DNA from 2 places in the Mesorhizobium sp. M0848 genome. Region 1 is predicted to be linked to the other one. Evidence: predicted binding sites of a transcription regulator. Region 1 holds the regulator's gene; the other holds the start of a gene.
The links. Region 1 encodes LexA, which represses DNA repair genes until DNA is damaged. Its sites were predicted from a motif close to TGTTCNNNNTGTGTTCNG; they were not measured.
Positions count from the first base shown of each region.

Region 1 (6,759 bases):
GCTCGGCCAGTCCTCGGGCTTCCAGTCCTGGCAGTATCGCGCCATCGAGTTCATGGCCGGCAACCGAAACCTGGCAATGCTCGGGCCGCACAAGCACCGGCCCGACCTGAGCGGGAAGCTGGAAGCGATCCTGGCCGAGCCGTCGCTCTATGACGAGGCACTGCTGCTTTTGGCGCGCAACGGATTCGACATCGGTGCCGATGCCAGGCGCACGGACTGGCGTGAGACGCGAACCGAGAATGAAGAGGTGCTGGTCGCCTGGCAGACCATCTACCGCGATCCGCAGCGCTACTGGATGTTCTACGAACTGGCCGAGAAGCTGGTCGACTTCGAGGACTACTTCCGCCGCTGGCGCTTCAACCACGTCACCACGGTGGAGCGCATCATCGGCCTGAAACGCGGCACCGGCGGCACGTCGGGTGCTTCGTATCTGAAGAAAATGCTCGAGGTCGTGCTGTTCCCGGAGCTGTGGACGGTCCGCACCCGGCTCTGACGTCGAAATGAAAACAGGCACACCGAGGGGACGCGCTGTGGCGGAAAACCCTTCGCGAACAACCGGGGACTGACCGACCATGAGTGGAATTCCTGATCTCGCCGCAGTCGAAGCGATGGATGCCACGGATCCGCTGCGGGCCATGCGCGACCGTTTCATTCTGCCGGAGGGGATGATCTATCTCGACGGCAATTCACTGGGGGCAGCGTCTCATGCCGTTTTCAGCGAGCTGCAGCAGGCGGCGACCCAAGAATGGGCCCAGGATCTCATCCGAGCTTGGAACACGGCCGGATGGTTCGAGATGCCAATCGAACTCGGCGACCAGCTCGGACGCCTGATAGGAGCCGCGGCCGGCCAGACCGTTGTCTGCGACACGACATCGACCAACATCTACAAGGTGCTGCACGCGGCGATGGAGATGCGGCCCGGCCGGTCGGCCATCGTCGCCGAAGGTGACAGTTTTCCCACCGACCTGTACATCGCCGAAGGCGTGGCCTCGACCCGGGATGGCGTCCTGCTGCGCCTCGCGGGTGTCGACGCGCCGACCATCGAAGAGCTGATCGACGAAAACGTCGCGGTGGTGCTGGTCAATCACGTCAATTACAAATCGGGTGAACTGCGCGACATGGCGGCGCTGACGCGCAAAGCTCATGCGGCCGGAGCGCTGATCGTCTGGGATCTTTGCCACACCGCCGGCGCCCTGCCCGTCGAGCTCGATCACGCAAATGCCGATTTCGCCATCGGCTGCACCTACAAGTACCTCAACGGCGGTCCGGGCGCACCGGCCTTCATCTATGCCGCGCAGCGCCACCACGGCGATATCAGCCAGCCGCTCAGCGGCTGGTGGGGCCATGCGCGGCCCTTTGCCTTCGAACGGGGTTATGTTGCCGGCACCGGCATCCGCCGCTTTTTGTGCGGCACTCAGCCGATCCTGTCGATGCGGGCGCTCAAAGGCGCGCTTGCCATCTGGAATGACGTCGACATGGCGGCATTGCGAAAGAAGAGTGTCGCGTTGACAGAACTGTTCATCCAGCTCGTCGAAGCCAGGTGCGGCGCCTACGGTCTCACGCTGGAGACCACCCGCGACGCGACCAGGCGCGGCAGCCAGGTGTCGTTCCTTCACGATCACGGCTATCAAATCATGCGGGCGCTGATCGAGCGCGGCGTCATCGGTGATTTTCGTGCGCCATCGACCATCCGTTTCGGCTTCACGCCGCTCTATGTCGGCTACAAGGATGTGTGGCTGGCGGTTGAGGTGCTGGAGGATATTCTGCGCACGGGCGCATGGAAGGACCGCCGTTTCGCGGTCAAGGAAGCCGTTACCTGACGCAACGATCCCCGCGATCCACCGCCGCCGCCCTCACTGCCTGGCAGATGACGGAGGGCTGAATTTCCAGCCACAAATGCCAACAGACGTTGGCGTTTTGGCTCCGTTTCGTTCACGGCAAACGAACGTCCCGAAGATTGATATCGTCCTTTGTGGAGGTCGATAGACTGATAATGCCAAGCCTTGGGTCGAGGATGAGCCACAGGTCATTAACCATAATAATTTCAATGGGAACAGGCGCATCGCCGTGCCTAGCGCCTGTTGATCGCGACCCGCTGGCAAGCGCCAAATAATTTCAGCAGCCTTAACAAATTCATTAAACTTTAAACGGTTGCAGAACACAACTGGAACAGATAGGGTTTGTTCTGGGTTTGTTTTTCGATTCTGGTTTCAGGTAACCTGGGGGCCGCCATGCTGACGCGCAAGCAACATGAACTGCTGATGTTCATCCATGAACGCCTGAAGGAGAGCGGCATTCCGCCATCCTTCGACGAGATGAAGGAGGCGCTTGACCTTGCCTCCAAATCCGGGATTCATCGGCTGATCACCGCACTTGAGGAGCGCGGCTTTATTCGCCGGTTGCCCAACCGGGCACGCGCGCTGGAAGTGCTGCGATTGCCGGACTCGATCGCGCCCGGTCTCAACGCGGCAAAGAAGTTTTCGCCAAGCGTCATCCAGGGCAGTCTCGGTCAGGGTGGCGCCCTTGGCCGGCAGATCAAGCCGGCGCCTTCGCGGATGCCCTCGCCCGGCAATGATGACGATGCGGTCTCCGCCGTGTCGATCCCGGTCATGGGCCGTATCGCCGCCGGTGTGCCGATCGATGCCATCCAGCATCAGACGCATTCGATCTCGGTGCCGCCGGACATGATCATGGGCGGCGCCCACTATGCGCTGGAGGTCAAGGGAGACTCGATGATCGAGGCCGGTATCTTCGACGGCGACACCGTCATCATCCGCAATGCCGACACGGCGAGCCCCGGCGAGATCATCGTGGCGCTGGTCGATGAAGAGGAAGCGACGCTGAAGCGGTTCCGCCGCAAGGGCGCTTCGATTGCTCTCGAAGCCGCCAATCCGGCCTATGAAACCCGTATTTTCGGCCCGGACAGGGTCAAGGTGCAAGGCAAGCTCGTCGGCCTGATCCGCCGCTACTGAGGCGGCTGTGGGTTGGCCGCTGGCTTCTCCGGTTTCTTGAAGGGTGCCAGCCCCCTTGCCTCACGAGAGTATTTGCGTTGCGTGTGCCAGGGCCGATATGGGCTGTCCACCGCGAAGCTGATCGTCGCCGGCGTGGTCGCCGATTGGCGATCGAAGAAGACCGCGGCACTGCCTTTGCGAGCCAGTTGCCGCTTGGTGATGACGAGAACCAGCGGATTGTGACAGGCGTCATACGCGGTGGCGTCATTGATGACGATCAGCTCGGCGAAGCCGCAGGCTTTCCAGGCGTCCTTGCGGTCCTCGACATAGGCAATGATCGCACCGGACATGTGCCTGGCCACGCAAACGCCTGAGGAGCAATAGAACGGCGATCCCAGCGGCAGATCAACGGCATCCGCGACATCGAATTGCCCATCGCTGTTGTCGAACACCTCTGGCACGACGATGGTTTCTGATGTCAGGGCGCGTTTCCAGTTGTCGACGGTGAATTCGTTCGGCCGTTCCCGGCTGACGGCAAGCTCGCCGCCACCGATCGGCAACGCCACCAGCCGGGCGTCTTCCGAGATTAGCACATCCGGCGTGCGCGTATCCGAGACGGTCAGCAAGCCTGCCAGCGCGAATGGCAGAGCAGCGAGCCGCAGCCAAGTTGTCGCCATTGTCGCGATGACCAGGGCAATTGCCACCAACAGGACCGACTGCTGCGAAATCAGCCCGACCCCATCGACAGGCGAACGCTCGGAGATCCAGCCTGATATGGCGATCATCATCGTCAGGCCCTTACCCATCAGGTAGAGAGCCGGCCAATCCAATCCGAAAGGCATCAACAGCGCGCTGGCGACGGCCAGGAACATGACGACGGTGACGATCGGCATTACCGCGAGATTGGCAAACAGGCTGAGCGGCGAGACACGCTGAAAATGCCAGATGGCAAACAGCGTCGTCGCGCTTCCCGCGATGATCGAGGTCATGGCAAGGCCGGTTGCCGCCAGCAGGAATTTTCGCGTCAGGAAACCGGGCACGGATCGCTTTGGCGGCGGCGGTCTTGCTTTTCCCGCGCGGTGATCCGCCCAGCCGGCATAGGCGCCGACCAGAGCCGCGGTCGCGGCGAACGACATCTGAAAACTCGGGCCGACCACCTCATGCGGCGACACCACGATGACGGCGATCGCCGAGATCGCCAGATTGCGCATGGTGAGTGCTGCTCGATCGAACAGCACGGCAATCAGCATCACCGCCAGCATGATGAAGCTGCGCTCGGCGGCAACGACGACTCCAGAGATGATGAGATAGGCCGCGATCGAGAACAGCGCGGCGGCAGCGGCATACTTCTTGACCGGGCGACGCGCGGAAAAGTCGGGAAACAAGGCGAAGGCGCCGCGCAGCAATCCCATGATGGTGCCCGCGACCAGCGCCATATGCAGTCCCGAAATGGAGATGATGTGGTAGATGCCGGTACGTCGCATCGCCTCATTGATCTCATCGGGAATGCCGGCGCGCACGCCGACGATCAGCGCCGCGGCGATCTCGCCTTCGGCGCCGCCGACGCTCGCCCTGATATGGTCGGCGATGCCTTCACGGGCATTTTCCACGCTAGAGGAAATTCGGGCCGGCAGCGGCATGTCGCCGTCATCGTTGACGACAAGCTTTGGATTGCCGAGAAAGAACCCGCTGCCACCGATGCCGGCAAAGTAGCTGTCGAAGGAGAAGTCATAGCTGTCCGGCCGCACCGGCCCGGTCGGCGGCAAGAGCTTGGCATATCCGGTGATGAGGGAGCCGGCGGTCACGTCAGCCGGGATCTTGCGTGCCGAAAGCCGCACCCGTTCCGGCGCATAGCGCAGTTTCGGTCTTGCGGTCGATGTCACGTCGATGGTCAGCCGGATACGGCCGGTTTCCATCCGGTCGAGCGAGACGACGCGGCCGGTGACTTGCGTCGAAATTTCCGAGCCCAACATTTGTGTGCCCGCACGCCACGTCTCGACCTTGGCAGCAAGCAGTCCTAGGGCGCACAAAAGTGCCGCCATGAAACACAGATGGGTCTTTGGCCATGAGCGCGAGACCAGCGCACAGATCCCCGTCAGAATGACAACCGCGACAGGTCTCGCAAAGTCGGGTTCAGCCGTCAGCGAAAAATAGCCGATCGCTCCGATCGCCAGGCAGACCGGCACCAGCAGGAAGGCCACGCCCCGGTCGAGTTCCAGGCTCGCCGCCGTGTTCACGCTGTGGCGCAGGCGAGGCAGTGATGTCAGGCTGATTTGCCGGCGCACGCGAACGATCCTGCCGGTTTCGGCAACAGGAACAGAGGCGGCGACATCCGCTTGTAACGGCGCTTGGCCGGGATCCGGCAGGAGGGGCGACGGCAATGGCAGAGGCGCAAAGAGGGACCGTTCGCTGACGCCGATGGCAGCGTCCTCGCCCTGATCCGAGCCCCAGCCTCGTCCAGCCATCGGGTCTGCCCCTTGCGCCCTCGACACCCTATGCTACATGAACGCCGGGCGCGCGAAAGTCCGCGCAACCGCACCCGCTTCAGATGGTTTCCGAGAGTTCCATGTCCGACAAGGTCGTCACCCGTTTTGCCCCCTCGCCCACCGGCTATCTGCACATAGGCGGCGCGCGCACGGCGCTGTTCAACTGGCTGTATGCAAAGCACACTGGCGGCACGATGCTGCTGCGCATCGAAGACACCGACCGTGAACGCTCCAATGAAGCCGCGACGGCTGCCATCCTCGACGGGCTTTCCTGGCTTGGCCTGAGCTGGGACGGCGAGCCGGTGTCACAGTTCGAGCGTGCGCCGCGCCACCGCGAGGTGGCCGAGGAGCTCGTGCGCATGGGCATGGCCTATTATTGCTATGCCACGCCAGCCGAACTGGAGGCCATGCGCGAGGCTGCCAGAGCCAAGGGGCTGCCGCCCCGCTATGACGGCCGCTGGCGCGACCGCGACCCCTCTGAGGCGCCCGCAGGCGTCAAGGGCGCCATCCGCATCAAGGCGCCGACCGAAGGCGAGACCATCGTCCATGACCGTGTCCAGGGCGAGGTGCGCTTTCCCAACAAGGATCTCGATGACTTCATCATCCTGCGTTCTGACGGCAATCCCACTTACATGCATGCCGTCGTCGTCGATGATCATGATATGGGCGTCACCCATATCATTCGCGGCGACGATCATCTGACCAATGCCGCTCGCCAGACCGTGATCTACAACGCCATGGGCTGGGACGTGCCGTCCATGTCGCATATCCCCCTGATCCACGGCGCCGATGGCGCCAAGCTGTCGAAGCGGCACGGCGCGCTTGGCGTCGAGGCCTATCGCGCCATGGGCTACCTGCCGGAGGCGCTGCTCAACTACCTGGCGCGCCTTGGCTGGAGCCATGGCGACGACGAGATCATGTCGATCAAGGATATGATCTCGTGGTTCGACATCGGCGATGTCAACAAGGGCGCGGCGCGCTTCGACTTCGCCAAGCTGGAGGCGATCAACGGCGCGCATATGCGCCGCATGAGCGATGCCGAACTGTTCGACATCTTCATCGCCACCCTGCCCTATCTCGAAGGTGGCCCGGCGATCGCCGCGCGCCTGAACGACAGCACCAAGGCGCAGTTGCTGGCAGCGCTTCCGGGCCTGAAGGAGCGCGCCAAGACACTGGTCGAGCTCGTCGATGGCGCGGCCTTCCTGTTCGCCACGCGCCCCCTGCCGATCGACGACAAGGCGGCCCTTCTGCTTACCGACGATGCCCGCAAGATCCTGCGCAGTGCTCACGAAGCTTTGAACGGGCTTGCGGGTGACTGGACA
Region 1 is NZ_JAMYOM010000013.1:92,345-99,103, reverse strand. It holds gene kynA (tryptophan 2,3-dioxygenase) at 1-493, shown strand, start outside; gene kynU (kynureninase) at 573-1,820, shown strand; gene lexA (transcriptional repressor LexA) at 2,232-2,972, shown strand; gene NKH95_RS16760 (ComEC/Rec2 family competence protein) at 2,966-5,416, opposite strand; gene gltX (glutamate--tRNA ligase) at 5,518-6,759, shown strand, end outside.

Region 2 (6,759 bases), on a different contig from region 1:
AAGTCGACGCTGATCAAGATCCTCTCCGGCGTGGTCAAGCCGACCAGTGGCGAAATCCTCGTGCGCGGCAAGCCGGTGACCGGGTGGAGCGCCGCGCGTTCCCGCGAGGCCGGCATCGAGACGGTGTTCCAGGACCGGGCGCTGGCCGTGCAGCAGACCATCGTTCGCAACGTCTTCATGGGCCGCGAGCTGACCGGATTCCTGGGCTTTCTCAGGGTCAACAAGGAGATCGAGGAGGCAAGCCGGCTGATGCGCGAGATCGGCTTCACCTCGAAAGTGTTCACGCCGCAGTCGATCGTCGGCCAGCTTTCGGGTGGCGAGCGCCAGGGCGTGGCGATCGCCCGCGCCATCTACAAGCAGGCGGAGTTGATCGTCCTCGACGAGCCGACGACGGCGTTGTCGCTGACCGAAACCGCCAAGGTGTTCCATTTCGTGCGCCAGGTGCGGGCGAGCGGCCGCTCGATCCTGTTCATCGGCCACAACATCCATCATGTCTTCGACATCGCCGACCGCTTCGTCGTGCTCGACCGCGGCAAGGTCGCACTGACGACCGACCGCAGCGAGGTCAAGTCGGCCGAAGATCTCATCAACTTCATGGAAGAGGTCGCGCATCCCGGCGGATTGGCCGGGCTGCACGATGCCGGCGACGCGGAGCAGAGAGCACGATGAGCAAGACCATGGAGCCCGATCTGCACGAGCCGTCCGCCGGCATTCCCCGCCCCAGTGCCCAGAAAGAGTGGAAACACCCATCCGATCACTGGATGCGCGGCTTCATCCTCGACAACCGTGCCGCGCTCGGCACGCTCGCCGTGTTCATCGTCATGATGACGGTGTTCCTGATCGCCAACCCGACCGTCTTCACCACCTGGTATCTCTACCGCTCGGTGCTGACGACGCTGCCGGTGGCGCTGTTCGTGGTGGTGCCGCTGGTGTTCGTCGTCACCTGCGGTGAGATCGACCTGTCGTTTCCGGCAACGATGGGTTTTGCCTCATGGGTCTTCGCGCTGGTCGTGCAGGCCGGCTACGATCCGTTTCTCGGCATCGCCGCGGCGCTCGTCACCGGCATGCTGCTCGGCTTCCTGGTAGGCTCGCTGGTCGTCTATGGCGGACTGTCATCGCTGATCGCCACGCTCGGCATGAATTTCCTGCTGCGCGGCCTGATCCAGATCATCAACGAAGGCAAGTCGATGGCGCTGACCAGCCTCAGCGACAGCTGGGCCTACACGATCTTCTCAAGCCAGCTCCTGGGCATTCCGGTGCAGATCTTCTGGGCCATCGGCTTCGTCGTACTGTCGGCGATGCTCTATAACAGGCATCGCTTCGGCGCGCAGGTGAGGGTGGTGGGCGACAATCCCGACAGCGCCCAGCAAATGGGCATCGACGTCAAGCGCGTGCGGGTGAAAGTGTTCGTCTTCGTCGGCATCGGTGCGGCGCTCGCCGGCACCTTCTCGGTGATGATCAACTTCACCTGGTGGCCGACCGCCGGCGATGGCTATCTCTTGCCGGTGCTGGCCTCGGTGTTCGTCGGCGGCACGCCGACCTGGGGCGGCATCGGCACCGTGGTCGGCGGCGCCATCGGCGCCGTCACCGTGTCGTTCATCCAGACCGGCGTCGTCGCGGCGGGGTTGAGCGGCTTCTACGTGCAGTTCTTCAACGGCCTGATCATCATCCTGTCGCTGCTCGGGCATAAGTGGAACCAGGCAAGGTATCGGTGAGGGCTGTTTCGTTGGCGAACCGCATGCCTTGCGCGGACGCCCATCATTTCGTCATCCACGGGCGAAGCAAGGAGCGTAGCGACGCGGCGCAGACCCGAGGATCCATGCCGCGACTTAAAAGTACCGCTGCGGTTGTGGAATTCTGCTCCGCTGCATTTCTGGGCGAAGGTCGCGGCATGGATCCTCGGGTCTCCGCGACGTCGCTTCGCTCCTGCTCCGCCCGTGGATGACGAAGGTGGGGCTTCCGCCAGAGAATGGTCGCTTGTAGGGCAAGCGGGCGCTCACACCGCCGCGACGAACCCGTCCAGCACGCGCTTCTGGCCGGCCTTGTCGAAGTCGATGGTCAGCTTGTTGCCTTCGATCGCGGAAATGTTGCCGTTGCCGAATTTCTGGTGGAAGACGCGGTCGCCGACATTGAAGGGCGATGGCGTGTCGGCGACGGATTTGGCGACCAGTTCGCCGTCGATGGTGCGGCCTTTGACCGAGGTGCGGCCGGCGCCGTAGCCGGAATCGGTCTCGCCATAGCCGATGCGCTCGACCTGGTGGCCGGAGCGCGAGCCCCAGTTGCGGTCGGTGGCTTCGGTGCGGTTGGCCTGCGCGCGCTGCCAGCCCGGCGTCGCATAGGTGTTGGAGAAGGCGCCGGATTTTTCGGTGTCGGCGCCGACATTGTCGAAGCGCGAGGCGCCATAGGGGTTCTGCCGTCCTGCGCCCTGGCCGCCGCGGCCGGAGGCAAAAGAACCGCCGCCGTAGGAGTTGCCGTAGCCGCCATAGGAGTTGCCGCTTTCGGCGACCTCGACATGGGCTTCCGGCAGTTCGTCGAGAAAGCGCGACGGGATGGTCGACTGCCACAGGCCGTGGATGCGGCGGTTGGAGACGAACCACAGATGCAGGTTCTTCTTGGCGCGAGTCAGGCCGACATAGGCAAGCCGGCGCTCTTCCTCCAGCCCGGAGCGGCCGCCTTCGTCCAGCGCTCGCTGGTGCGGGAACAGACCTTCTTCCCAGCCGGGCAGGAAGACGGTCTCGAATTCGAGGCCCTTGGCCGAATGCAGCGTCATGATCGAGACGGCGTCGAGCCCGGCGTTCTGCTCAGCGTCCATGACCAGTGCGACATGCTCGAGGAAGGAGCGCAGCGATTCATACTCCTCCATCGAGCGGATCAGCTCTTTCAGGTTCTCCAGCCGGCCGGGGGCTTCAACCGAGCGGTCGTTCTTCCACATGTCGGTGTAGCCGCTCTCTTCGAGAATGGTCTCGGCGAGTTCGGTGTGCGGCGTGGTTTCCAGCGCCTTCTGCCAGCGTTCGAAATTGGCCGCGACTTCGCGCAAGGCGGCGCGCGGCTTCGGCTTCAACTCGTCGCTTTCGGCGAGCTTGGCGGCGGCTTCCAGCATTGGGATGCGCAGCGCGCGGGCCGTGTCGTGGATCTGGCGGATGGTGGCTTCACCAAGGCCGCGCTTGGGCACATTGACGATGCGCTCGAAGGCGAGGTCGTCGGCGCCTTGCGCCACCACGCGGAAGAAGGCCAGCGCATCGCGGATCTCCATGCGCTCGTAGAAACGCGGGCCGCCGATGACGCGGTAGTTGAGACCGAGCGTGACGAAACGATCCTCGAATTCGCGCATCTGGAAGGACGCGCGGACCAGGATCGCCATGTCGTTGAGATTGTGCTTTTGCCGCTGGTAGGTCTCGATGGTCTCGCCGACGGCGCGCGCTTCTTCCTCGGAATCCCAGGCGGCGTGGACATGCACCTTGCCGTCCTCCGGCTCGTTGCGGTCGGTGAACAGCGTCTTGCCGAAGCGGCCCTCATTGTGGGCTATGAGGTGGGAGGCGGCCCCCAGTATGTGCGCGGTCGAGCGGTAGTTGCGCTCCAGCCGGATGATGGTGGCGCCGGGAAAATCCTTGTCGAAGCGCAGGATGTTGTCGACCTCGGCGCCGCGCCAGCCATAGATGGATTGGTCGTCATCGCCGACGCAGCATATATTCACGCTCACGGGCTGTTCCGCGCCTGCCGGCGCGGGCCCTCCGCGGGGGCCTCGCAACGGCTCGGACGGACGGTCGTCCTTGCGGCCTTCGGCCGATTGGAGATTAGTCGCCGAAGGCTTGCGCCCGGCATCCGGCCTTTGCGCCAGGAGCCGCAGCCACATGTACTGGGCGGTGTTGGTGTCCTGGTACTCGTCGACGAGGATGTATTTGAAGCGCTTATGGTATTCCTTGAGCACGTCCGGATTGGCGCGGAAGATGCGGATCGGGTGGCAGAGCAGGTCGCCGAAATCGCATGCGTTCAGCGTCTTCAGCCGCTCCTGATAGGCCTTGTAGAGCTCGCGGCCCTTGCCGTTGGCGAAGGCGCGCGCATCGCCCTCGGCGATGTCGGCCGGGCCTTGCCCCTTGTTCTTCCAGCCGTCGATCATCTGGGCGAACTGCTTGGCCGGCCAGCGCTTGTCGTCCAGACCTTCGGCCTGGATCAGCTGCTTGATCAGCCGCACGACGTCGTCGGTGTCGAGGATGGTGAAATCGGAGCGCAAACCGGCGAGTTCAGCATGGCGGCGAAGCAGCTTCACTCCAATCGAGTGGAAGGTGCCGAGCCATGGCATGCCCTCGACATTGCCTTCGCCGATCAGCACGCCGATGCGGATCTTCATCTCGCGCGCGGCCTTGTTGGTAAAGGTCACCGCGAGGATCTGCGACGGGAACGCCTTGCCGGTGGCGAGGATGTGAGCGATGCGCGTGGTGAGCACGCGGGTCTTGCCGGTGCCGGCTCCGGCCAGCACCAGAACCGGGCCTTCGGTGGTTTCCACCGCCAGCCGTTGCTCGGGGTTCAGCCCCTTGAGATAGTCGGGCGCGTTGTTGTGGCCGCTGCGGGCAGCCATGGCGCGCGCGGCGATGCCCGACGGGGCCGTGGGCCGCGCATTGGGTTCGTCGAAAAAGGGCATGTCTTCGGAAAAGCCGGACATTGCCCCGAATGTAGTGATTCGGTGGGGAAAGACCAGAACTGTCTACGTTTTGTTCCGCTAAAGTGCCCGATTGCTGCCCCGCGCTCCCACTGCGGTCGATGTTATTCCAATTGCGATGGACCATTACCGCCTGCGCTTGAGGCCCGTGCTTGACAGGCGGGACCGTCAGGAGAAAGTTGTGCTTCGGGCAGCGACGCAATGCCGGGTTGCCATGGCCGCGCCGCGAAGCGCAACAGTCGAAGGAGTATCATCTTGGCTGTCACCATCACATCCCTCATTCTTTTCCTCATCGGCCTGGCACTCGGCGGCGGCGGCATCCGCCTGGCGATGCTGGGCGGCAGCTGGTACTATGTCGTTGCCGGCCTTGCCTTCCTGATCGCCGCCTGGCTGCTCTACCGGCGCCGGTCCACCGCACTGTGGCTCTACGCGGTGATCGTGCTCGGCACGTTGGCCTGGGCGGTCTGGGAAACCGGCTTCGACTGGTGGGAACTTGGACCGCGCGGCGGCATCATCGTGCTTCTCGCTTTGTGGCTGCTGACGCCGTGGGCGAGGCGGGGTCTTGTCGGCCCTGACGCACGCGCGCCGCTGATCCTTGCCGTGCTGGCCTCGCTGGCCGTCGCCGGTTATTCGATGACTTCAGATCCGAAGGACATTGCCGGCGAACTTGGCACTGACAAGGTGGTCGCCAACGCCAATCTTGGCAATGATGTGCCGGCCGGCGAGTGGCACTATTACGGACGTACGCAGTTCGGCCAGCGCTATTCGCCGCTCGACCAGATCACACCGGACAATGTCGCCAAGCTGCAGCCTGCCTGGACCTACCAGACCGGCGACGTGAAGGGTCCGGACGATGTCGGCGAGACCACCTATCAGGTGACGCCGCTGAAGATCGGCGACACGCTCTACATCTGCACGCCGCACAATTTCGCCATCGCCATCGATGCCGCGAGCGGCAAGGAGAAATGGCGCTTCGATCCCAAGGTCAAGCTCGACAAGGACCGCCAGCACCAGACCTGCCGCGGCGTGGCCTATTATGCCGATGCCGCCGGCGCCGCCGGGCAGCCCTGTGCGACCCGCGTCTACCTGCCGACCTCGGACGCGCGGCTGATCGCGCTCGACGCCGCCAACGGGCAGGTCTGCCCGGCTTTCGCCGAGGGCGGCACGCTGAACCTTCTGACCAACATGCCCTATCCGAAGTCGGGCTATTACTACTCGACCTCGGCCCCGCTGATATCAGGCGGCAAGATCATTGTCGGCGGCGCGGTCAACGACAATTATTCGACGCAGGAGCCGTCCGGTGTCATCCGCGCCTACGACGCTGCCACCGGCGCGCTGGTGTGGAACTGGGATTCCGGCAATCCGGACCAGACGACGCCGCTGCCGGCCGGCCAGACCTATACCGCCAACTCGCCCAACATGTGGTCGACGCCGAGCGCCGACGAGAAGCTCGGCCTGCTCTACGTGCCGCTCGGCAACCAGACGCCGGACCAGCTCGGCGCCGGGCGCAGTTCCAATGTCGAGAAGTTCTCGTCGTCGATCACCGCGCTCGACCTCAACACCGGTCAGGTGCGATGGGTGCGGCAGACCGTGCACCACGATCTCTGGGACATGGACGTACCGGCACAGCCGAGCCTGATCGACATCACCAAACCCGACGGCACGGTGGTGCCGGCGCTGGTCGGACCGACCAAGCAGGGCGACCTCTATGTGCTCGACCGCCGCACCGGCGAGCCGGTCATTGCGGTCAACGAAGTGCCGGCGCCGGGCGGCGCGATCGAAGGCGACCACACATCGCCGACGCAGCCGGTCTCCGATCTCACCTTCATGCCGAAGCCGCTCACCGGCGCCGACATGTGGGGCCTAACCATGTTCGACCAGTTGGCCTGCCGGATCGAATTCCAGGGCCTGCGCTATGAGGGTCGCTATACGCCGCCTTCCGTCCAGGGGTCGCTGATCTACCCCGGCAACTTCGGCACCTTCAACTGGGGCGGCGTCGCCGTCGATCCGGTCCGGCAGGTGCTGTTCGGCATGCCGACCTACCTGGCGTTCAAATCGCAGTTGATCCCGCGCGATCAGGTGCCGCCGCCGGACGAAGGGCG
Region 2 is NZ_JAMYOM010000016.1:109,656-116,414, forward strand. It holds gene NKH95_RS19475 (ATP-binding cassette domain-containing protein) at 1-669, shown strand, start outside; gene NKH95_RS19480 (ABC transporter permease) at 666-1,715, shown strand; gene NKH95_RS19485 (ATP-dependent helicase) at 1,997-4,660, opposite strand; gene NKH95_RS19490 (glucose/quinate/shikimate family membrane-bound PQQ-dependent dehydrogenase) at 4,913-6,759, shown strand, end outside.
Region 2: NKH95_RS19485 (ATP-dependent helicase) is a predicted target of LexA. The motif match lies at 4,700-4,717, and genes of this name have one in related genera.